DNA from 2 places in the Rhizobium sp. RU35A genome. Region 1 is predicted to be linked to the other one. Evidence: riboswitches for the same ligand, from Rfam matches in the RefSeq annotation. Region 1 holds a riboswitch; the other holds the start of a gene.
What was found. A riboswitch is a leader RNA that binds a small molecule or an ion and turns the genes downstream of it on or off. The one in region 1 is predicted to bind FMN.

Region 1 (11,488 bases):
GGTTTCTCTGTTCGGTGCGGCGAAAACATCCACCCGCGTGCTGATCGGCCCCTATGAGCATCATTCGAACATCCTGCCCTGGCGCGAGGCGGGTGCAGACATCATCGAACTGCCGGAAGGGCCGGAAGGTGGCCCGGATCGCGAGGCGCTCACCGAAACGCTGGCCGCCTCCCGCGGCTTCGATCAGGTGATCTGCTCCTTCTCCGCCGCCTCCAATGTCACCGGCATCGTCACCGATGTCGCGGCCGTGACCCGGCTGGTGAAGCGGGCCGGGGCGCAGATGATCTGGGACTATGCCGGCGGCGGCCCCTATCTGCCGATCGCCATGCGGCCCGCACCGGATGCCGAGATCGATGCCATCGTGGTCTCGCCGCACAAGTTCATCGGCGGCCCCGGTGCGTCCGGCATCCTGATCCTGCGCCGCGACGCCGTCGAGACCAGGACCCCCAGCTGGAGCGGCGGCGGCACGGTGAAATTCGTCTCCTCCACCGGCCATGACTATGCCGACAGCCTGGAGGCGCGCGAGGAGGCCGGCACGCCGAACGTGGTGGGCGATATCCGCGCAGCCCTTGCCTTCCTCGTCAAGGATGCGATCGGTGAGCACTGCATGGCGGCGCGCAACGCCGCACTGACCGCTGCGGCTTTCGCAGCCTGGCAGGATCACCCCGACCTGCAACTGCTCGGGCCCCGTGACGCCGGCCGCCTGCCGATCTTCTCCTTTCGGGTGCGCGATGGCGAAGGTGGCTTCGTGCACCAGCAGTTGGTGACCCGCATGCTGAGCGACCGTTTCGGCATCCAGGCCCGCGGCGGCTGCGCCTGCGCCGGCCCTTACGTGCACCGCCTGCTGGATATCGACGAAGCCCAGTCCGCCCGCCTGCGCACCGCGATCCTCTCCGGCGACGAAATGGCCAAGCCCGGTTTCACCCGCCTGAACTTTTCGGTGCTGCTGACGCCGGACAAGGTGGACTTCATCCTGAACAGCGTCAAACAGCTTGCCAGCGACGCCGGACAATTCCGCGCCGCCTACGGCTTCGATCCGGCCCGCGCGATCTTCTTCCCGCAGGCGGCGTGAAACACAGGTAGGTAGGCTGACAGCGTGTTGATGCGTCAACGTTAACGCGCGCGCTTCATGGTGCGCCATGTGAAAAAGCCCCCGGCTTGCACCGGGGGCTCTGTGGTCAAAACAGCGCCTGCCCTCAGGCCTTAAGGTCAAAACGGTCGGCGTTCATCACCTTCACCCAGGCGGCGACGAAGTCGCGGACGAATTTTTCCGCGTTGTCGGACTGGGCATAGACTTCGGCAAGCGCCCGCAGCTGCGAGTTTGAGCCGAAGACGAGGTCGACGCGGGTGGCGGTCCACTTCACCGCGCCGGTCTTGCGGTCGCGGATCTCGAACAGGTTTTCCGCCGGCGTCACCGGGGTCCAGCTATAGGCCATGTCGACCAGGTTGACGAAGAAGTCGTTCGTCAGCGTGCCGACGCGGTCGGTGAAGACGCCGTGTGCGGCGCCGCCGTAATTGGCGCCAAGCACGCGCAGGCCGCCGACGAGGACCGTCATTTCCGGCGCGGTCAGCGTCAGAAGCTGGGCGCGGTCGAGCAGCAGTTCTTCCGCCGAAATCGTGAACTCCGTCTTCTGGTAGTTGCGGAAGCCATCGGCGACCGGTTCCAGAACCGAGAAGGAGTCCGCATCCGTCTGTTCGGCGGTGGCATCGGTGCGGCCCGCGGCGAAGGGCACCTCGACATCGAAGCCGGCAGCCTTGGCGGCCTGTTCAACGGCGGCGGAACCGCCAAGCACGATCAGATCGGCGAGCGAAACCTTCTTGCCCGTCTGGCCGGCGTCAAACTCGGCCTTGATGCCTTCGAGAACCGACAGCACCTTGGACAGCTGTTCCGGCTGGTTTACCTCCCAGTCCTTCTGCGGGGCAAGCCGGATGCGCGCGCCATTGGCGCCGCCGCGCTTGTCGGAGCCGCGGAAGGTGGAGGCCGAGGCCCAGGCGGTCTGGATCAGTTCCTGCGCGGTGAGGCCGGATGCCAGAAGCTTGGCCTTGAGGGCTGCGATGTCGGCGGCATCCACCAGCGCATGGTCGACCGGCGGTACCGGATCCTGCCAGATCAGGTCTTCGGCCGGCACTTCCGGGCCGAGATAGAGAACCTTCGGGCCCATGTCGCGATGGGTCAGCTTGAACCAGGCGCGGGCAAAGGCGTCGGCAAAGGCCTCCGGGTTCTGATGGAAATGGCGCGAGATCTTCTCATAGGCCGGGTCCATGCGCATCGCCATGTCGGCGGTGTTCATGACGATCGGCACCTTCTTGTCCGGGTTTTCGGCGTCCGGCGCATGGTCCTTCTCGGCCAGGTTCCTGGCATGCCACTGCCAGGCGCCGGCCGGGCTCTTCACCAATTCCCATTCATAGCCGAACAGAACGTCGAAATAGCCCATGTCCCACTGCGTCGGATTCGGCGTCCAGGCGCCTTCCAGGCCGCTGGTGATGGTGTCGGAACCCTTGCCGCTCTTGTGGGTGCTGAGCCAGCCGAGGCCCTGGGCGGCAATGCCGGCCGCTTCCGGCTCAGGGCCGACATGGGCGGCATCGCCCGCGCCATGCATCTTGCCGAAGGTGTGGCCGCCGGCCACGAGGGCTACGGTTTCCTCGTCGTTCATGGCCATGCGGGCGAAGGTTTCGCGCACGTCACGGCCCGATGCGAGCGGATCCGGCTTGCCGTCCGGGCCTTCGGGGTTCACGTAGATGAGGCCCATCTGCACGGCCGCCAGCGGGTTTTCCAGAACGCGGTCGCCAGTGTAACGGCTGTGTTCCTTGTCGCTGGTGGCAAGCCATTCCTTCTCGGAGCCCCAGTAGATGTCCTCTTCCGGCTCCCACACGTCCGCACGACCGCCACCGAAGCCGAAGGTCTTGAAGCCCATGGATTCCATCGCGCAATTGCCGGCGAGAATCATCAGGTCGGCCCAGGAGAGCGCGTTGCCGTATTTCTGCTTGATCGGCCAGAGCAGGCGCCGCGCCTTGTCGAGGTTGCCATTGTCCGGCCAGCTGTTCAGCGGCGCAAAGCGCTGCGTGCCCGAGGTGGCGCCGCCGCGACCGTCTGCGGTGCGATAGGTGCCGGCGCTGTGCCAGGCCATGCGGATGAAGAACGGGCCGTAATGGCCGTAATCGGCCGGCCACCAGTCCTGGCTCTCGGTCATCAGGGCGTAGAGATCCTGCTTGACGGCGGCCAGATCCAGACCCTTGAAGGCCTTGGCATAGCTGAAGGCCGCATCCATCGGGCTGGAAAGCGCCGTGTTCTGGTGCAGGATGCGCAGGTTCAGCTGGTTCGGCCACCAGTCGCGATTGCCGCGCATGCTGAGGCTGGTTGCGCCATGGGCAACGGGACATTTGCCGCCCGCGCCTGCTGCCTTGGTTACGTCCATTTTAACCCTCCAAGAGTTGCTGTTCTCGTTGGCCATGGTCGGCCTTAAATGCGACGCCAGTGCGAAAGGCGCGCCGCGGGTGAAGAAAACCCGTCCCCGGATCTTCATCTTGAACAACCCTATCAAAAGGGTTCCATTAGTGTAATTAGTATTTGATGATTGGTTTGATAGGCTAGGGTTATGATCAGTCCCACGCTTCGGCAATTGCGCTATTTCGAGGCGCTCGCCCGCCACGGCCATTTCGGCCGGGCGGCGGAATCCTGTTCGGTCTCGCAGCCCGCGCTGTCGGTGCAGGTGAAGGAACTGGAGGAGATGCTGGGCGTGGAACTGCTGGAGCGCAGTTCGCGGCAGGTGCGGCTGACCGGTTTCGGCGAGGAATTCGTTTTGCGGGTGCGCGAAATCCTGCGGCAGGTGGACGAACTCGGCGATCTGGCGCGTGCCTCGCGCCGGCAACTGGTCGGGCGGCTTCGCATCGGCATCATCCCCACCATCGCGCCCTATCTGCTGCCGGCCATGGTGGCGGGGCTGACGCGCGACAATGACGCGCTCGATATCCACCTGCGCGAGACGGTGACGCCGAAGCTGATCGAGGAACTGCTGGACGGGCGGCTCGATACGGCAATCGTCGCGCTGCCGGTCTCCGAACCGCAACTGACCGAGGTGGCGCTGTTCGAGGAGAGCTTTCTGCTGGTGCGGCCGGCCGAAGACGCCGGAAAGCCGGTGCCGAACCGCGAGACGCTGCGCGAAATGCGCCTGCTGCTGCTGGAAGAGGGACACTGCTTTCGCGACCAGGCGCTGTCCTTCTGCAATATCGGCGCAGGCACTGTACGTCCCCGCGAACTGCTGGACGGCAGCTCGCTGACGACTTTGGTGCAGATGGTGGGCGCCGGCATCGGCATCACCCTCATCCCGGAAATCGCGGTCCCGGTGGAAACCCGCTCGGCACCCGTCTCCATCGCCCGTTTCGAGGACCCGCAACCCACCCGCACCATCGGCATGATCTGGCGCAAGACGAGCCCGATCGCGCCGCAGCTGTCCGGCATTGCCGAGGTGGTGCGGAGTTGCGCTGAGGCGCTGCGGCCGGCAGTCGTCGGACCGGGCGAGGAGACGCGGATCTAAAGGACCTTGAAGATCGTCCGCCCCATTTGGGCGGACGATCGGAACAATGCATCAGACCGTTCTAAGGTCGCATTCTGTCAGGCCGCTTCGAAAGCGCGGACCTTGGTCTTGGCGTCGCGGGCATCGAGATAGGCGATCAGGTCCTCGATGGCGATCAGCGGCAGCTTGTGGGTTTCGCAGAACTGCATGAGATCGGGCAGGCGGGCCATGGTGCCATCGTCCTTGGCGACTTCGCAGATCACGCCGGCGGGGAAGCGACCGGCAAGGCGGGCGAGATCGACGGCGGCTTCCGTATGTCCGGGGCGGGCGCGAACGCCGCCCTGCTTGGCGCGCAGTGGGAACATGTGGCCGGGGCGGGCGAAATCTTCCGGTCGGGATGTCGGGCTCACGAGCGCCTTCACGGTTGCAGCACGGTCGGCGGCGGAAATGCCGGTCGTCGTGCCGGGCAGATAATCAACCGAGACGGTGAAGGCCGTCTTGTGCAGTTCGGTATTGTTGGGAACCATCAGCGGAAGATCCAGCGCGTCGAGGCGCTCGCCTTCCATGGCCATGCAGATCAGGCCGCGGGCTTCCTTCATCATGAAGGCGATCTGCTGCGGCGTCACCGAATCGGCCGCGACGATGATGTCGCCTTCGTTTTCGCGGTCGTGATCATCGACGACGACGATCATTTCGCCTCGTCCGATCGCTGCGATCGCTGCTTCAATCGTAGAAAATTGCATGCACTTGGCCTTTCAAGGGTTCTGGCCGGAGAACCGGCCCTGTTCATGCGCAGCACAAGCGCTGCACCGTAAACTGCCCTTGGGCGAACAGGAACGAGATCGCCGCCTCGCTGGCGCGAGAGCGTCTCCTGCTGTCCTCTTCCATCCGGACTATACCGTCGGCTCCGGCCTCTCACCGGATCTGCTGACCCCGGCCGGTTTCCCGGTCGGGCGCTCGCGGGCTCCGGGCAAAGACCCGATACCGCCGGTGGGGAATTGCACCCCGCCCTGAGAACATTGGTAAGATAGGAAGAGGATCTGGCAAAATGCAAGCGTTTTTCTGATTTCTGTTCGCAGACGCACTGTCGTCATTTTGCAGATGCGTTGCCGTGCTACGGTGGCGAACCGAAAAAGGCCCGCGCGGGCGGGCCTTCGAGGGGCAATCGGGCGTGACGGGTCAGCGCTGATTGTCGGCGATGGTCTTTTCGTCTTCCTTCATTTCCAGCCACATCGCGTTCATCACGGCGAAGATGGCGGCGAGCGGGAGGCCGAGGATCCAGGCAAAATACCACATGGCAATCTCCTTGTTGGGCTTCGGTCAGTAGACCGAGTGGCTGTGTTCGGTGATGTCCTTGTCGGTGACCTTGCCCCACAGCACCTTGTAGACCCAGGCGGTGTAGGCAAGGATGATCGGCATGAAGATCACTGCGCAGACCAGCATGATGAACAGGGTGAGGTGCGAGGACGAGCTGTTCCACACCATCAGCGAGGATTTCGGATCGCTGGAGGAGGGCATGATGAAGGGAAACATCGTCAGCCCCACCGATGCGATGACGCCGAGGATGGCAAGCTTCGACACAATCAGCGTCGAGACCTCGCGGCGGGCGCGCAAGCCGAGGAAGGTCAGCAGGCCGCCGCCGATCCCGAGCAGCGGCGCGATGGCAATCCACGGACGCTCGGCATAGGCCGTGAACCAGCTCGCGGTGCGTTCCACCTGGAAGTAGAGCGGGTTCGAGGGGCCGTCGGTGACGTAATGACCGGCGATGCGGAAGCCTTCGATGCCATAGGCCATCCAGACACCGGCCAGCGCATAGGCGATGACGGCGACGAGGGCGGCAACCGAGCCGATGGCGCGGGCCCGCGCCTGCACCACGCCTTCGGCCTTGACGGTGAGCCAGACGGCGCCGTGCATGATCAGCATGCTGAGCGAGACGACGCCGGAGAGCAGCGCAAAGGGGTTCAGCAGGCCGAAGAACTTGGTGTACCAGGCCCCTTCATAGACGCTGTGCAGATCCGCCGTGAAGTGGAAGGGCACGCCCTGGATGACATTGCCGACGGCAACGCCGAACAGAAGAGCCGGAACAGCGCCGCTCGCAAACAGCGCCCAGTCCCAGGCATTGCGCCAGGTGGCGTCGTCGCGCTTGGAACGATACTTGAAGGCGACGGGGCGCACGATGAACGAGGCGAGCACCACGAACATGGCAAGGTAAAAGCCGGAGAAGCTGACCGCATAGAGGGGCGGCCAGGCGGCGAAGATGGCGCCGCCGCCGAGGATGAACCACACCTGGTTGCCCTCCCAGACGGGGCCAACGGTGTTGATGGCGATGCGGCGCTCCACGTCGCCCTTGCCGACGAAGGGGATCAGCGCGCCAACGCCCATGTCGAAGCCGTCGGTGACGGCAAAGCCGATCAGCAGCACGCCGAGCAGCAGCCACCAGATGATGCGCAGCAGTTCATAGCTTAGAAGTTCGTGCAGGATCATGGTCCTTACTCCGCGGGAATGGCAGTGGGGGCGGTGCGGGCAACGGGTGCCAGAACCTCCTGGCGGGCACGCAGCCAGTCATCGGTCTCGGCCACGTCGATGTAGGGGCCCTTGCGGATGTATTTCAGCATCAGGCCCATCTCGATGATGAAGAGCACCGTATAGAAGGCGATAAAGCCGAACAGCGTCAGCGCAAGCTCCGTGACGGACAGCGAACTGGCCGACATGGCGGTGGGCAGGATGCCGTCCACCGTCCAGGGCTGCCGGCCGAATTCGGCGACGAACCAGCCCATTTCGGCGGCAATCCACGGGGCCGGGATCATCACCACGGCAACCCACAGCGCCCAGCGCGGGTAGCGCATGCCGCGGAAGGAGGCACGGTAGAAGAAATAGGCCATGGTGGCGATGAAGCCGAAGCCGAGTACGGCCATGATGCGGAAGGCCCAGAACAGCGGCCAGACTTCCGGCACGGTGTCGTTGGCGGCCATGCGGATCTGCTCCTGCGAGGCCTGCAGCGGGTTGTCGATATACTTCTTCAGCAGGAAGGCGAAGCCGAGATCGCGCGAATGGGCCTCGAAGGTCTTCATCACCTCCGGCGGCGTGGCATCGCGCTGTTCGCGCACCGTCATCAGCGCCTCATAGGCGATGAGGCCGGAGCGGATGCGCCCCTCTGCCTGATTGACCAGCTGGTTGATGCCCGGAATGTCGGTGGTCAGCGAGCGGGTGCCGATCAGGCCCATCAGAAAGGGAATGTGGACGGCATAATGGGTCTTGCGCGCCTCCTGGTCGGGAAAGCCAAAGGCGGTGAAGGGGGCCGGTGCCGGTTCCGTGTTCCACATGGCCTCGATGGCGGCGAGCTTCATCTTCTGGCTATGGGTGGCCGAATAGCCCGATTCGTCGCCGAGCAGCACGACCGAGAAGGCCGAGGCAAGCCCGAAGGCGGCGCCAACGGTGATCGAGCGGCGGGCGAGCGCCACGTGCCGGCCCTTCAGCAGATACCAGGCCGAGACGCCGATCACGAAGACCGAGGCCGTGACATAGCCGGCGCTGACGGTGTGCACGAACTTTGCCTGTGCCACCTCGTTGAACAGCACTTCGTAAAAGTCCGTCATCTCCATGCGCATGGTCATGGGATTGAACTGCGCCCCGACCGGGTTCTGCATCCAGCCATTGGCAATCAGGATCCAGAGTGCCGAGAGGTTGGAGCCGAGCGCCACCAGCCAGGCCACGACGAGATGCTGCACGCGGCTGAGCTTGTCCCAGCCGAAGAAGAACAGGCCGACGAAGGTGGCTTCGAGGAAGAAGGCCATCAGCCCCTCGATCGCCAGCGGCGCCCCGAAGATGTCGCCGACATAGTGGCTGTAGTAGCTCCAGTTCATGCCGAACTGGAATTCCATGGTGATGCCGGTGGCGACACCCAGCACGAAGTTGATGCCGAACAGCGTGCCCCAGAACTTGGTCATCTGCCGCCAGATGGGACGCCTGGTCATCACATAGACCGTCTCCATGATGGCGACGAGGATGGATAGGCCAAGGGTCAAAGGCACAAAGAGAAAATGATACATGGCCGTCATGGCAAATTGCAGCCGTGACAGCTCGACGATTCCGATATCCATAGCGCTTACTCCAGAGACGGCGGCTCTGTGCCGTCCGAAAGGTCAAGTCTGGCTATCGGTCTAGGCCCGCGGGTTCCCGCGAACCTTGATCAGGATCAATAAGTCATATCCAGGATACGAGTTAAGGCAGCGCCACGAGACGGTTGGCAAATGCCCGTTCCGCCGCCCGGTGCGAGGCCATCAGGATCGCGGCGCGCGGCAGCACGGCGCGGATGCCGGCAAGCACCGCCTCTGCCGTCGGCTGGTCAAGACCCTCCGTCGGCTCGTCGAGCAGCAGCATATGCGGCTGCCGCAGCAGCGCGCGGGCGAGCGTGAGGCGCCGGGCCTCGCCGCCGGAAAAGCCCTCGCCACGTGGCCCGAGCCTTGCGGAAAGTCCGCCGCGTTCGCGCACAAGTGCCTGTAACTCAACAGCTTCCAGCACCTGCCACAGGCGTTCCTCATCCATATCGGGGGCGGCAAGCCGAAGATTTTCGGCCACCGTTCCAGCCATCAGCGCGCTGCGCTGCGGCAGAAGGGTCAGGGCGCCGCGCAGATCCGCCTCCGGCCACAGCGCCAGATCGCGGCAGAGGAGGCGGATCGTTCCGGCCGCAAGCGGACGCAACCCGCAGGCCGCCAGCAGCACGGTCGATTTGCCGCAGCCGCTCGGCCCCGTCAGCGCCACCGTCTCGCCGGGTGCGACAGAAAGTGTCAGGTGCTCGATCAGCGGCTCGGGGCGGCCGGGGCGGGCAAGCGACAGGTTTTTGATCCGGAGTGTCGCCATTGCCGTCTCGGCGACAGCGCCGGACGGGAGCGCCGGGGCGGCGAGGGGCGCCGGGACAGGCCCGGCCTCGGGCGTTGCGACCAGATCGCGCCGCACGCGCCGGGCTGCCTCCGCCATCCGGCCAAGATCGGCCGCAGCCCGGCGCAGCGGCGCCACGGTTTCCGCAAGCGCCAGCGCGGCGAAGAAGGCGAGTGCCGCAAAGGCCGGTTCCAGCCGGCCGGCCTGCACGGCGGTGATGCCCGCATAAAGCGTTCCGGCCGCGATCAGCGTGCCGAGCAGCGACAGCGAAAAGCCGGCGCCGCGCTCGATGCGGTCGAGATCCACGCCAAAGCGCCGGCCGTCCGCGTCGAGAATGCGCTCCAGCTGCGCCTGCAGCTCGCCATGGATGGCCAGGTCGCGACGGGCGCGGATGAGATCGATGAAGCGGGCGCGGAAGGTTTGCGCCGCCGCTTCCCGCCGTCGCGATTGCGAGGCGGCACGCTTCAGCACCGGCAGGAGGATCAGGGCCGCACCGCACAGCCAGCCGAGCGTGATCCACAGCGCGATGGCGGGCGTCACCAGCCACCACAGAAGAAGGCCGGCGAGCGCCTGCACGGCAACCGCCGAGGCAATCGGCAACACGAGACGCAGCGGCACGCCGTCCAGTGCATCGATATCGGCCATCAGCCGGTTCAGCGCCTGCGGACCCCTGACGGCCAGCATCCGCTCATAGGATGCGGCAAGATAGCCGGAGAGAAGGCGAAGCCTGAGGCTTTCCAGTGCCCGAAGCGTTGCCTCATGGGTGAGGAGCCGTTCGCCGTACCGCGCGGCGGCGCGCGCCAGCGCCAGCATCCTGACCAGCGCGGAGGGGCGGAACACATCGAAGACGGTGCCGAGACCGGCAAGACCGGCGGCGGCGGCAGCCGTGATGAACCAGCCGGACAGGCCGAGCAGGGCAGCGCCCATCACGAGAACCACCATGCCGAGCAGGGCGCCGCGCGCCAGCGCCGCCTTCTGGTCGGCAAGGATCAGGCGGAAGATGTAAAACAGCGCGCTCATGCCTCGCCTCCGATGCGGATGATCCGGTCCATGCGGGCGGCGAGCGCCGCATCATGGGTGGCAATGACCAGGGTTGCGCCGCGCGCGGCTTCCGCCAGCAGGCCGTCCGTCACGATCCCGGCGGTTTCAGCATCCAGATCGGCGGTCGGCTCGTCGGCAAGAATGATGTCGGGCCGTCCATGGATGGCGCGCGCCAGGGTCAGCCGCCGCGCCTCGCCGCCGGAAAGCCCGGCACCCGTTTCGCCAAGCCGGGTGGCAAGACCACGGGGGAGGGCGGCCGCCACCGCCTCGACGCCGGCGGATCGCAGCGCCTCGTCCGGGCTGCCGGGACGCCCCAGCGTGATGTTGCGGCGCAGGCTGGTGTTGAGAAAATGCGGCGCCTGCGGCATCCAGCCAAGCCGGGCGCGCCAGCGATCGGCGTTCCCGTCGTCGAGGGCGACGCCGGCGACCTCGATACGGCCGGTCTCCGGCAGCGAAAGCCCGGCCATCAGCCTGAGCGCCGAGGTCTTGCCCGCCCCGCTCGGGCCGACGAGCGCGACGCTTTCGCCGGGTGCCACATGGATGTCCGGCAGGGGGTGTCCGTTCGGCGCCCGGCAACCGGTGAGGCGGATGCTGGCCGGCCCCGGCAGCGGTTCTGCCCGTCCGCCGCGCCCCGCGATCTCTGGCGTCCGGGATGCCTCCCAGCGGGCCACCTCGTCCGCAACAGCACTGGCGGACGCCTTGTCATGCCAGGCGGCGGCGAGATCGCGCAGCGGCTGGTAGAAGTCGGGCGCCAGCAGCAGCAGGAAAATGCCGGCCTGCGGGGAGAGCGGCGTGCCCCAACTGCCGAAATGGAGGGTGCCGAGCAGCGAGAAGCCGACATAGACCGCGACCATCGCCACCCCGATCGCGGCAAACAGTTCGAGCACGGTCGAGGAGAGGAAGGCGATGGCGAGCACCGCCAGCGTGCGGCGGCGCAGTTCGGCGGCGCGCGCGGCAAAACCCCGATGTACCAGACGGCCGGCGCCCAGCAGGCGGATATCGACGAGCCCGGAGAGCCGCTCCACCAGCATGTCGTTGATGCCGCCGATCTCGGC
Region 2 (11,488 bases), on a different contig from region 1:
AATCCGCTTTTTCGTCAAGGTACGGACCTTTTCCGACAGTGCCTGCGATGACGCCTTCAAATTTTCCCTGATAGCGTCCAGCGCTCGCAGGCGGCTGGGATCGAGAGTGTGGTCAAAATCCATGTGAAAACTCCTGTTGCGATCAGTGTTATTCAGGTCTGCGGAAATCCAAACACCACTTGAATTTCTATCTAGTTGTCTGTTTTTGTTCGCATTTCAGAAACGGTCTTTCAGTTTTGCAGCAAAAAACCTTCGTTGGCGGGATGCTCGAGGATCTGCTGAAGCCGCTTCATCCCCGGTATCGGCAAGCCATCGTCGAGGATGGCCCACCAGGTGGCGGCAGGCTGCGCCGGCGGCGGCGCGGCACGTTCGCGGGGCCATCGCTGCCGCTCGTATCGGGAAGCGTCTATAGCCATCAGCCGCGCGACAGTGACGGGCTGTTGGCCCTGCCAATCGGGCATCACGCGCCATAGGTTGCGGATCATCGTGTCGCGTCGGGCAAGACGATCCTGCTTCGCGACGGACAGTCCACCCCAGGCCTTCAGCCCGAATGACCAGTCCAGCGAAGCGCGCTCGCCTGCATCGACAGCATCAAGGTAGCCGCCAAACCCTTCGATGAGGATCGCCACCTGCGAAGGCGTCAACGGACGGCCCTCGATCCATCGGCGGTGCATGTCGCGGAACTGCGCAACAGGCCCCTGAGGCTCGGTCGGCTGGTTGGCGACGATCGACAAGGCGGTGCGGTCAACCACGGCCGACAACCCCACTGTCAACCACGTCAACCCCGTCAACCATGCAAACAAGGGTCTGTGACTGACGAAAAACCGGGGTCGTCCCGGCCCGTCCGGCCGGCTTCGTGTGTACGGTCCCTGCCCCAGGGAGGGGGGCGCTCCTCCGGGCAAGAGGCCGTAGGAGGCTTGGCCGTTCGCATGAGGTGAGACGATCCCGCGTATCCGCCATCGGGCAGCGCACCCGGACGCCCCGAACTGGAGCGCGATCGCCTGACATGTGGGGTCCACTCACGCGCTCCAGTTCGGAACGTCCTACCGCCTCGCTGTACTGGCAGTTACCCACACCCGGATGCAGGCCGCTCCAGTTAGCTCCAGTGCTCCAGTCATCACCCCCCCTAAAGGGGGTGTGACTGGACTGCGCCGGCCGGCTTGACTGGAGCAAACTGGAGCGGACCTTCAGAGCATCCTTTGCGCTCCAGTGCTCCAGTCTGCTCCAGTTGATATTTTGAACTGGAGCACCCCCAAAATGACATGGGTTTTGCTCCAGTGCTCCAGTTTGCTCCAGTTCATAAAAAGGACTGGAGCGGTGCTTGATCACACCCATTCCCCAACCCTCACAAACGCCCGGTCACGCCGCTTTTCGTCCTTCACCAACTCGACGCGAAGAGCGCCAGTCTCGATCCACTTCGCCAGCAGCTTCTTGATCTTGTGGCGACCGAGAGGGCTTGCGGCGTCAATGCTGAGCACCTCTGCAACGACCGTTCCCGCCCACGTGCTTGCGCGAATATCCTCCCTGAAATCGCCACGGCTGATCGCCACCTGCACCGCTTTCAGGTTCTCTATCGTCACGCCGTCGAAGGCGTCCGGAGGAGCCCATCGCGTCACCACGCCGACATGATCCCCGTTCGGCAGGACCACGTTCCGCAGTTCGTGCCACTCCGAAACCTCCGGCGGCGGCGCCATGTTGCTCTTGTCGTCGTAGACCCGGAAGAATTGGCGGTGGTTTGTTATCCCGAATTCCTTGCCTTCCTCGGCAGACATTCGGTTGACCGTTCGAACGACACGGGCTGCATCGGTTAGAGCTTTCCCGCCTCGGGCGCTTTCTGTCGTCACCTCGGCATCTGACCCCAGCTTTCGGGTATGGTGCACCAGGTGAACTGCACACTTGGCAGCGTCGGCAACGCGCCCCCACATCTTAGCCACCCTATCGATGGCGATATTGTCATTCTCGGAAACAGCATGGCTCGAAACGAACGGATCAACGATCAGCACGTCGATCTTTCTCGCGATAAGCTCTTGTGCCAGCGCGGCAATGACTGGCTTGTTGACAAGCGTTCTGCCCTTCGCATCGGAATGGGCGACGCACAGACCCTGCATCCTGCCGCTGTCGACAAACAGCCGATCAGACAGATCATCGGCCGATATGTCATAATGTTCGCACGCGGCCTGAATTCGGCGCTGCAATTCGTCGGCAGGATCTTCAAGCCCCCAATACCAAACATTCAGGGGGGCAACCGGCCGCTTCTCCAGCAGCGGCCGGCCGGTAACCATAGCCAAGGCCTCCACTTTCGCCAGAGAACTCTTGCCAACACCGCCAGGCGCAACCGTGACCGTCACAAAACCACGGACCAGCAGATGACCGTATAGCCACGGACGCTTCGGAATATCTGCAGGATCAGTCCAGATGTAAGGCGTTGCCGCGACGAGTTTCTGCCCCGACGAGGAGCTTTCTCCGAACAGCCGAGAAATATCGATTTCCTGCGGCGAGGACTGTTGCGAGTCGCCGCTCGCATCCGGCCTCTTCGCAGGGTTTATCGCTGACAGGCTGTTAACGGCATTCCACTGCCTGTCGAGGTACAGGACATCGCCCGGCACCCCGCCGACGCGACAATTTTTGAACACCTCAAAGACCACCTTTGCACCGGCCGCGCCTTGCCTCTCAAGGAACGCCCTGAGAGTTTCCATGACGATCTCGGCATCATGCGCACTCCTCTCAGCCAACACCTTGGCCGCAATTGAGGGCACACCGTTCAGCACCGCCGATCTGGCTTCCCCGGCCGCAAGATCAGCGAGAGGCCCCAGCTCCCGAATGTTTGCCTCACTGCGCTTTCTCACAGCTGCGCCTCCATTCGTTGGCGCTGTCGCGTATCTGAATAGCTTCCGAGATTGGCAGGCGAAATTTCTCGCAAATTGTGATTGCGCTCATGCCGCGCTTGCCTGCCAGAATGCGAACAAAGTTCGCGTTCCTCGCGAGACGGCGAAGCTCGGCAGGATCTTTGATCCTTCGGGGATCAAGACGGAATGTGTTTTGAAGAGGGCGCTTGGGGGTCATGAAAAGACCGCTCCGAGCATCACCGAAGGGGTTTCAAGAGCCGAGACACCACCAACAGAGCGACACGGAAATGATTTAACTTTTTTCTGTGTCTCGAAATCCCATAAACTGCCGGAAAATCTCACAAATAGCGGGCTCTCATCGCCCACCATCTTCCCCTTTATAATTTTTTTCTTCGCTCCTTTGTCTTTGACGCTCAGGCGCTCCAAGTGCGCGATGCGGCGAGTGACCCGTATATTGTCTGTCCAGCCGGTGTCTGTGACGGGTAGGTCCCGACGCCCCTCATCCGCTCACCGCTTGCTCGGCCAGGGCTCGCTGAGGAGAGAAGCAATCCTTAAACGGGGTGGCCTGCAGAGCGATTGCCGGGACGGCGGAGACGCCTCCCCAACAAGTTCTGGACACCCCGCCCCGCCTCTGGCACAAGCGCCATCGGAACGCGACCGCCGTTATCTTTAGAACGGGGTCGGGCGGCAGATTGACGTCACGTTGCTGTCACGAGAACACGTGACCGTTCCATTTAACCGGCGCATTCCACAGAACACATCCCTGTCGTGACACGACGGGGCGCTGCGACGCCTCACAGCTGCAGCGCAGCGCGATGATCGACATACCAGTCGATGAAGGCGCTGACGCCCTCTTCCAGCCCGATTTCAGGCTTCCGCCCCGTCAATGCCATCAGGAGATCGGGGCTCGCATAGGTGCGTGGCACATCGCCCTGCTGCATGGGCAGCATTTTCCGGCGCGCGGGCTTGCCCAGCACCTTTTCGATGGTTTTCACGAAATCCATGAGACCGACGGGCTGGCCGCCGCCGATATTGACGACGCGGAACGGCGCCTGATGGGACAGCGTATCGCAGACGCCGGCGGCGGTAACGCGATTCGATTCGTTCGGCGCGATATGCGAGAGCGCAATGATTCCCGAGACGAGATCATCGATATAGGTGAAATCGCGACTCATCAGGCCCTCGCCATAGATCTCGATCTCCTCGTCCTCCAGCATCGCCTTGACGAATTTGAAGAGCGCCATGTCCGGCCGGCCCCAGGGGCCGTAGACGGTGAAGAAACGGAAGGCGGTGGTCGGTAGGCGGTAGAGATGCGAATAGCTGTGCGCCATCAGCTCCATCGCCTTCTTGCTGGCCGCGTAAAAAGTGAGCGGCTCATCCGCTTTGTCGCTTTCGCCAAAGGGAATCTTGTCATTGGCGCCGTAGACGGATGAGGTGGAGGCGAGCATCAGGTGGCTGACACCGGCGTTTTTTGCCAGTTCCAGCACGTTCCAGGATCCGACGAGGTTCGAATCGAGATAGGCCTTGGGATTTTCCAGGCTGTAGCGCACACCCGCCTGCGCCGCGAGGTGGATGATCACGTCCGGCACGCCCTCCTCCAGCGTGCTCTCCAGCAAGCGCTGGTCCTCCAGCATGCCGATGACAGGGCGGAAGGCGGGGAACTGCGCCAGCGCCGCGTGGCGGGCTTCCTTGAGGCGCAGATTGTAATAGGGCGTCATCCCGTCAAAGCCGGTGACCCGATGCCCCTCCTCCAGCAGACGGCGGGCAAGGTGAAAGCCGATGAAGCCCGCGGTTCCCGTGAGAAGGTAATGCATGTCAGGTCTGTCTCCCTCTGTCGTGGCGGCGGATAGAAAAGCATTCCCGCCGCCATTGCAACCTCATGCGGCCCGGCTTTTGCGGACCGGGGCTGCGAAGGCGACATTCCCGATAGCTTGCGAAGGTCTGGCCTGCCTCAGGCGCCGGCGTCCCCCGCCCGCGCCTCCTTCAGCATCAGCGCCAGCGATGCGGAGAGAATCAGCAGTGCGCCGAGCCAGAGATAGCCGCTCGGCGCATAGCCGAAGACCAGCCAGCCCGCGATCACGTTGAGCGGCAGCTTCAGATCATCGAAGGGCTGGACATAGGCGGCATCCGCCGCGTTGTAGGCGAGCGTCAGCAGATACTGCCCCAGCGCCGTCAACAGGCCTGCAGCAAGCAGCAGCCAGAGTGCTGCGCCGGACGGCAGGACAAAGCCTTCCGCCAGTGCCAGGCCTGCATTGATCGGCGTCAGCAGCACCAGCAGCCAGACGGTCACGGTTTCCGGTGCCTCGTGATGCGTCAGGTCCTTCATGATCAGCGAGGAACCGCCCCAGAGCAGGGCCGAGAGCACCGGAAGCAGCGCCGCCGCAGAAAACGTGTCCGACCACGGCTGCAGGATGATCATCGCCCCGACGAAGCCCGTCAGCGTTGCCAGCCACCGGTGCAGGCCGACTGTCTCGCCGAGGAACAGCCGCGCCCCGACAATGACGAAGAAGGGCGAGGTCATGACGAGCGCAATCGCCTGCCAGATCGGCACCGTCGCAAGCCCCGTAATCCAGGCCTGAACGCCGAGTGCCGCGAGCGCAACCCGCACCACATGCCGCCCCGGATAGCGGGTGCGCATGGCAGACAGGCCGAGACGGCGCAAAAGCGGCAGCGAGATGACGAGCGCAAAGCCATATTGCCAGAAGGCCGTGGAGGCCGCCGGAAAGGCAAGCGTCATGGCCAGCCGCTGGGTCGCGACATTGACCAGGGCGAAGGTGATGCCTGCCAGCACCATGTAGACGGCGCCCACAACGGCCCGCGAGCGGATCAGTGATGCGGCTTTCGAACTGTTCATGCCATTCCCTTTTCTGTCCGACCCTGTGACGCGATCAGGACGACGGGGATAGCCAGGCCAAACGGCACTGCAACGCCGGCCGCGGAAACGGCAAGACACAGGCGCGCATCCGACGATGCCGCCCTTCCCCGCTCTCTTCCATCCGGACTGTAACCGTCGGCTCCGGAGTTCGACCGGATCTGCTGACCCCACGCCGACAGATCGGCACGGGCGCTTGCGGGCTTGCGACCCCTTTCCGGGTTGCCTACCGCCGGTGGGGATTTTCACCCCGCCCCGAGAACGCTGCCGGAAAAACCGGCATGCCCATGGTTAGGGCAGCGGGCGGGGAATGGCAAGCGCCGATGGTACATCTTCAAATCCGAAGGCGGGTAGCCGAAACGAGAAAAGGCCCGACGCTGCCGCCGGGCCCTGAACCGTCACGCCGCAGCGCGGCGTGGCCTTGTCTTCGTCACAGCAATCAGCTGTTGACGGCATCCTTGAGGCCCTTGCCGGCGGAGAACTTCGGAACGTTGCGAGCCGGAATATCGACTTCAGCGCCGGTCGACGGGTTGCGGCCCTTCGAAGCTTCGCGGCGGGATACGGAGAAGCTGCCGAAACCGGCAAGACGGATGTCGCCACCGTTCTTCAGTTCCGACTGAACGGTCTCGAACACGGCGTCGACAGCCGAAGCTGCATCAGCCTTGGAGAGACCAGCCTTTTCAGCCACTGCGGCGACCAGCTCGTTCTTGTTCATGTTTCCACCCCTTTCAATGGTTTCACATACATGGATCTGTCGGGGGCGACTCTGATTTCGACGACCCCTTCGGACACTCAAAAGCGCCGCGATCGCCTGAAAAACAAGGGGCTTTAGCGAGTTTTCACAAAAAAGGCCGGCAAAACGCCGGCCTTTTTGCTTTCGGCCTGTGGATACAACACAGGCTGTCATCATTCAGTGGGCCAGAGAGGCCCCGGCATCATCGACGCCTTCCACGGTCGCAATGACCGGCGTTTCCACCGTGCCGTCCCATTCGATGGGTTCCGGCTGGCGCGTCAGCGCATGCTGCAGCACTTCCGACATCAGCGAGACCGGGATGATCTCCATGTTGTTCTTCACGTTGTCCGGAATGTCCGCCAGGTCCTTGGCATTCTCTTCCGGGATCAGAACCTTCTTGATGCCGCCCCGCAGAGCCGCCAGCAGCTTTTCCTTCAGGCCGCCGATCGGCAGCACGCGGCCGCGCAGCGTCACCTCGCCCGTCATCGCCACATCCTTGGAGACCGGAATGCCGGTCATGATGGAGACGATGGCCGTGGCCATGGCAATACCAGCCGACGGGCCGTCCTTCGGGGTTGCCCCTTCCGGCACATGCACGTGGATGTCCGACTTGTCGAACAGCGGCGGCTGGATACCGAAATCGACGGCGCGCGAGCGGACGTAAGATGCAGCTGCCGAGATCGATTCCTTCATGACCTCCTTCAGGTTGCCGGTGACGGTCATGCGGCCCTTGCCGGGCATCATGACGCCTTCGATGGTGAGCAGTTCACCGCCGACTTCCGTCCAGGCCAGGCCCGTGACAACCCCCACCTGATCCTCGCGCTCGGCCTCGCCGTGGCGGAAGCGCGGAACACCGAGATAATCATGGATGTTGGCGGCCGTGACCTCCACCGTCTTGGTCTTGCCCTTGATGATCTCGGTCACCGCCTTGCGGGCGAGCTTCATCAGTTCGCGTTCGAAGTTACGCACGCCGGCTTCGCGGGTATACTGCTGGATGACCGCCATCAGCGCATCGTCGCTGACGGAGAATTCCTCCGGCTTCAGCGCATGTTCCTTGATGGCCTTGGGCAGCAGGTGCCGCTTGGCGATCTCGCGCTTCTCGTCTTCCGTGTAACCGGCGATGCGGATGATCTCCATGCGGTCCATCAGCGGGGCCGGAATGTTCAGCGTGTTGGCCGTGGTGATGAACATCACGTCCGACAGGTCGTATTCCACTTCCAGATAGTGATCCATGAAGGTGGAGTTCTGCGCCGGATCGAGCACTTCGAGCAGGGCCGAGGACGGATCGCCGCGGAAATCCATGCCCATCTTGTCGATTTCATCGAGCAGGAAGAGCGGGTTGGAACGCTTCGCCTTCTTCATCGACTGGATGACCTTGCCGGGCATCGAACCGATATAGGTGCGGCGGTGACCGCGGATCTCGGCCTCGTCACGCACGCCGCCGAGCGCCATGCGCACATATTCGCGGCCGGTGGCTTTCGCGATCGACTGGGCGAGCGAGGTCTTGCCGACGCCCGGAGGGCCGACGAGGCACAGGATCGGGCCCTTGATCTTGGTGGCGCGCGCCTGCACCGCGAGATACTCGACGATGCGTTCCTTGACCTTGTCCAGGCCGTAGTGATCCTGCTCGAGGATCTTTTCGGCATTGTTGAGGTCGGCCTTGATCTTGGACTTCTTGTTCCACGGAATGGTGAGCAGCCAGTCGAGATAGTTGCGCACCACGGTGGCTTCCGCCGACATGGGGCTCATCTGCTTCAGCTTCTTCAGTTCCGCCTCGGCCTTTTCGCGGGCTTCCTTGGTCAGCTTCGTCTTGGAGATGCGGTCTTCCAGTTCGGCCATCTCGTCGCGGCCGTCCTCGCCCTCGCCGAGTTCCTTCTGGATCGCCTTCATCTGCTCATTCAGATAGTATTCGCGCTGGGTCTTCTCCATCTGGCGCTTGACGCGCGAGCGGATGCGCTTTTCCACCTGCAGGACGGAAATTTCGCCTTCCATGAAGCCGAGCGCCTTTTCGAGGCGCATCTTGACGCTCACCGTTTCGAGCATCGCCTGCTTCTCGGTGATCTTGATGGAGAGATGCGAGGCAACCGTATCGGCAAGCTTGGAATAGTCGTCGATCTGGCTGGCGGCGCCCACCACTTCCGGCGAAATCTTCTTGTTGAGCTTCACATAGTTCTCGAATTCCGAGACGACGGAGCGGGCCAGCGCCTCCACCTCGACGGAATCCTCTTCCGGCTCGGCGAGGACCTTCGCGGTCGCCTCATAGAAATCCTCGCGCGACGTGTAGGTATCGATCTTGGCGCGGGCGCGGCCTTCGACCAGAACCTTCACCGTGCCATCGGGCAGCTTCAGAAGCTGCAGGACATTGGCCACCGTACCGACCTTGTGAATGGCGGACGGCGCCGGATCGTCGTCGCCGGCATTGATCTGGGTGACAAGCATGATCTGCCTGTCGGAGCCCATGACTTCCTCCAGGGCGCGAATGGATTTTTCGCGGCCGACGAACAGGGGCACGATCATGTGGGGGAAGACCACAATGTCGCGCAGGGGCAGAACCGGATAGGTATCACCGCCAGGTGCCGCAGACGCTGTATTCGTCATGTCATTTCCTTTCACTCGTCCCGCTTGCGGGAGACGGCCCGAAATCGATCCGGGTCTTTCTGTCCTCCCCAACGTGGAGGTTTTGAATGGGGTTTTCAAGCCTTGCGCACGCCAACGCCGGACAGATGCGGCCCAAGGCCAGAGACTTAACGCGGATTGCTTACGCGTGACTGGACGCCGTCATGCTGCCCGGATCATCGCGCCGACACCGCCGGGCACCCAGGGGGCAAAAAGACCGGCTCCGTCCTGCGGAGACCGGTCCAGCCGTTCCGGACAGGATTGCAGCAACCCCGTCCAAACAGGGGACAGGGGAACCGCGGCTCCCTTGTCCGAAAGGCTTTGGATCAGGCCGACACGTTGGCCTTTTCCTCCTGGCGATCCGCATAGATGTAGAGCGGGCGGGCCGTGCCGCGCACGACCTCTTCCGAAATCACCACTTCGCGCACACCTTCCAGCGCCGGCAGCTCGAACATGGTGTCGAGCAGGATCTTTTCCATGATCGAGCGCAGGCCGCGGGCACCGGTCTTGCGGATGATCGCCTTCTTGGCGATCTCGCGGAGCGCGTCCTCGTGGAAGGTCAGTTCCACTTCCTCCATCTCGAACAGGCGCTGGTACTGCTTGACGAGCGCGTTCTTCGGCTCCGACAGGATCTGGATGAGGGCTGCCTCGTCGAGATCCTCCAGGGTGGCGAGCACCGGCAGACGGCCGATGAATTCCGGGATGAGGCCGAACTTCACCAGATCTTCCGGCTCAAGCTCGCGCAGCACCTCGCCGACGCGGCGGTCGTCCTGCGCCTTGACGGTAGCGGCAAAGCCGATCGAGGTCTTCTCGCCGCGCGCCGAGATGATCTTGTCGAGACCGGCGAAGGCGCCGCCGCAGATGAACAGGATGTTCGTGGTATCCACCTGCAGGAATTCCTGCTGCGGATGCTTGCGGCCGCCCTGCGGCGGAACCGAGGCCACGGTGCCTTCCATGATCTTCAGGAGCGCCTGCTGCACGCCTTCACCCGACACGTCACGCGTGATCGACGGGTTGTCGGACTTGCGGCTGATCTTGTCGACTTCGTCGATATAGACGATGCCGCGCTGCGCACGCTCGACATTGTAGTCGGCGGCCTGCAGCAGCTTCAGGATGATGTTTTCCACATCCTCGCCGACATAGCCGGCTTCCGTCAGCGTGGTGGCATCGGCCATCGTGAAGGGCACATCGATGATGCGCGCCAGCGTCTGCGCCAGGTAGGTCTTGCCGCAGCCCGTCGGGCCGACCAGCATGATGTTCGACTTTGCCAGTTCGACATCGCTGTTCTTGGAGGCGTGGGCGAGACGCTTGTAATGGTTGTGCACGGCGACGGAGAGGATCTTCTTCGCCTGCTTCTGGCCGATGACATATTCATCCAGCACCTTGATGATGTCCTGCGGCGTGGGAACGCCATCGCGGGACGACTTCATCATGGAGCTCTTGTTCTCCTCGCGGATGATGTCCATGCACAATTCGACGCATTCATCGCAGATGAACACCGTCGGTCCGGCAATCAGCTTGCGGACTTCGTGCTGGCTCTTGCCGCAGAACGAACAATACAACGTATTCTTGGAGTCGCTGCCGTTGCTGCCGCTGACTTTGCTCATATCACTTCCCTTCCAGCACACCGCTCGCCCGTCACCCAGGCGCGGATCCTTCTCTTGCCGGCTGGCAGGGTCCTTCCGGACACCTGCCCGCTTCGCTACCGGGGATACTCTACCGGTGGGATGTTACCCGTCCCCGATCCGGTGGCAACGAAACCCCGTTTCGACCGAATGCTATGTCATAATAATTCAACACAGCCTTAATATGAACTATTAGCGCGTTGCCCGCCAGATGAAAGCCCCGTTCTCGGTCACAACGGGGTGACGGCAGGCATGTTGCTCCGCATCATCAGGCGGAGCCGCCTTCCAGTTCAAGACGCGAGGTCAGGACCTTGTCGACCACGCCCCATGCCAGCGCCTCGTCGCAATCCATGAAGTGGTCGCGGTCGAGGGTCTTTTCAACTTCCTCGTAGGTGCGACCGGTGTGCTTCACGTAAACGTCGTTCAGGCGTTTTTTCATCTTCAATATGTCACGAGCATGACGCTCGATATCCGACGCCTGACCCTGGAAACCGCCAGACGGCTGATGGACCATGATGCGCGAGTTCGGCATGGCAAAACGCATGCCCTTCTCGCCGGCGGCCAGCAGCAGCGAACCCATCGAGGCGGCCTGGCCGATGCACAGCGTCGACACCGCAGGCTTGATGAACTGCATGGTGTCGTAGATCGACATGCCGGCGGTCACGACGCCGCCCGGCGAATTGATGTAGAGCGCGATTTCCTTCTTCGGGTTCTCGGCCTCGAGGAAGAGCAGCTGCGCGCAGACGAGCGAGGCCATATGATCTTCCACCGGACCGGTGAGGAAAATGATACGCTC

Region 2: it holds a riboswitch for FMN, as region 1 does, so the genes downstream of both, F3H95_RS00425 (DMT family transporter) here and ribB (3,4-dihydroxy-2-butanone-4-phosphate synthase) in region 1, are expected to answer to the same signal.

Annotation. Positions count from the first base shown of each region.
Region 1 is NZ_FTMR01000004.1:143,567-155,054, reverse strand. Features, by position in the region: gene F3H95_RS11295 (aminotransferase class V-fold PLP-dependent enzyme) at 1-1,072, shown strand, start outside; gene katG (catalase/peroxidase HPI) at 1,197-3,416, opposite strand; gene F3H95_RS11285 (LysR substrate-binding domain-containing protein) at 3,597-4,535, shown strand; gene ribB (3,4-dihydroxy-2-butanone-4-phosphate synthase) at 4,613-5,257, opposite strand; FMN riboswitch at 5,387-5,536, opposite strand; gene cydX (cytochrome bd-I oxidase subunit CydX) at 5,694-5,810, opposite strand; gene cydB (cytochrome d ubiquinol oxidase subunit II) at 5,835-6,998, opposite strand; gene F3H95_RS11265 (cytochrome ubiquinol oxidase subunit I) at 7,004-8,614, opposite strand; gene F3H95_RS11260 (ATP-binding cassette domain-containing protein) at 8,736-10,412, opposite strand; gene cydD (thiol reductant ABC exporter subunit CydD) at 10,409-11,488, opposite strand, start outside.
Region 2 is NZ_FTMR01000001.1:54,261-65,748, forward strand. Features, by position in the region: gene F3H95_RS00395 (hypothetical protein) at 1-123, opposite strand, end outside; gene F3H95_RS00400 (hypothetical protein) at 231-752, opposite strand; gene F3H95_RS00405 (AAA family ATPase) at 1,326-2,846, opposite strand; gene F3H95_RS00410 (hypothetical protein) at 2,830-3,063, opposite strand; gene F3H95_RS00415 (hypothetical protein) at 3,060-3,272, opposite strand; gene F3H95_RS00420 (NAD-dependent epimerase/dehydratase family protein) at 3,641-4,660, opposite strand; gene F3H95_RS00425 (DMT family transporter) at 4,798-5,700, opposite strand; FMN riboswitch at 5,827-5,985, opposite strand; gene hupB (DNA-binding protein HupB) at 6,158-6,433, opposite strand; gene lon (endopeptidase La) at 6,629-9,049, opposite strand; gene clpX (ATP-dependent Clp protease ATP-binding subunit ClpX) at 9,394-10,674, opposite strand; gene clpP (ATP-dependent Clp endopeptidase proteolytic subunit ClpP) at 10,961-11,488, opposite strand, start outside.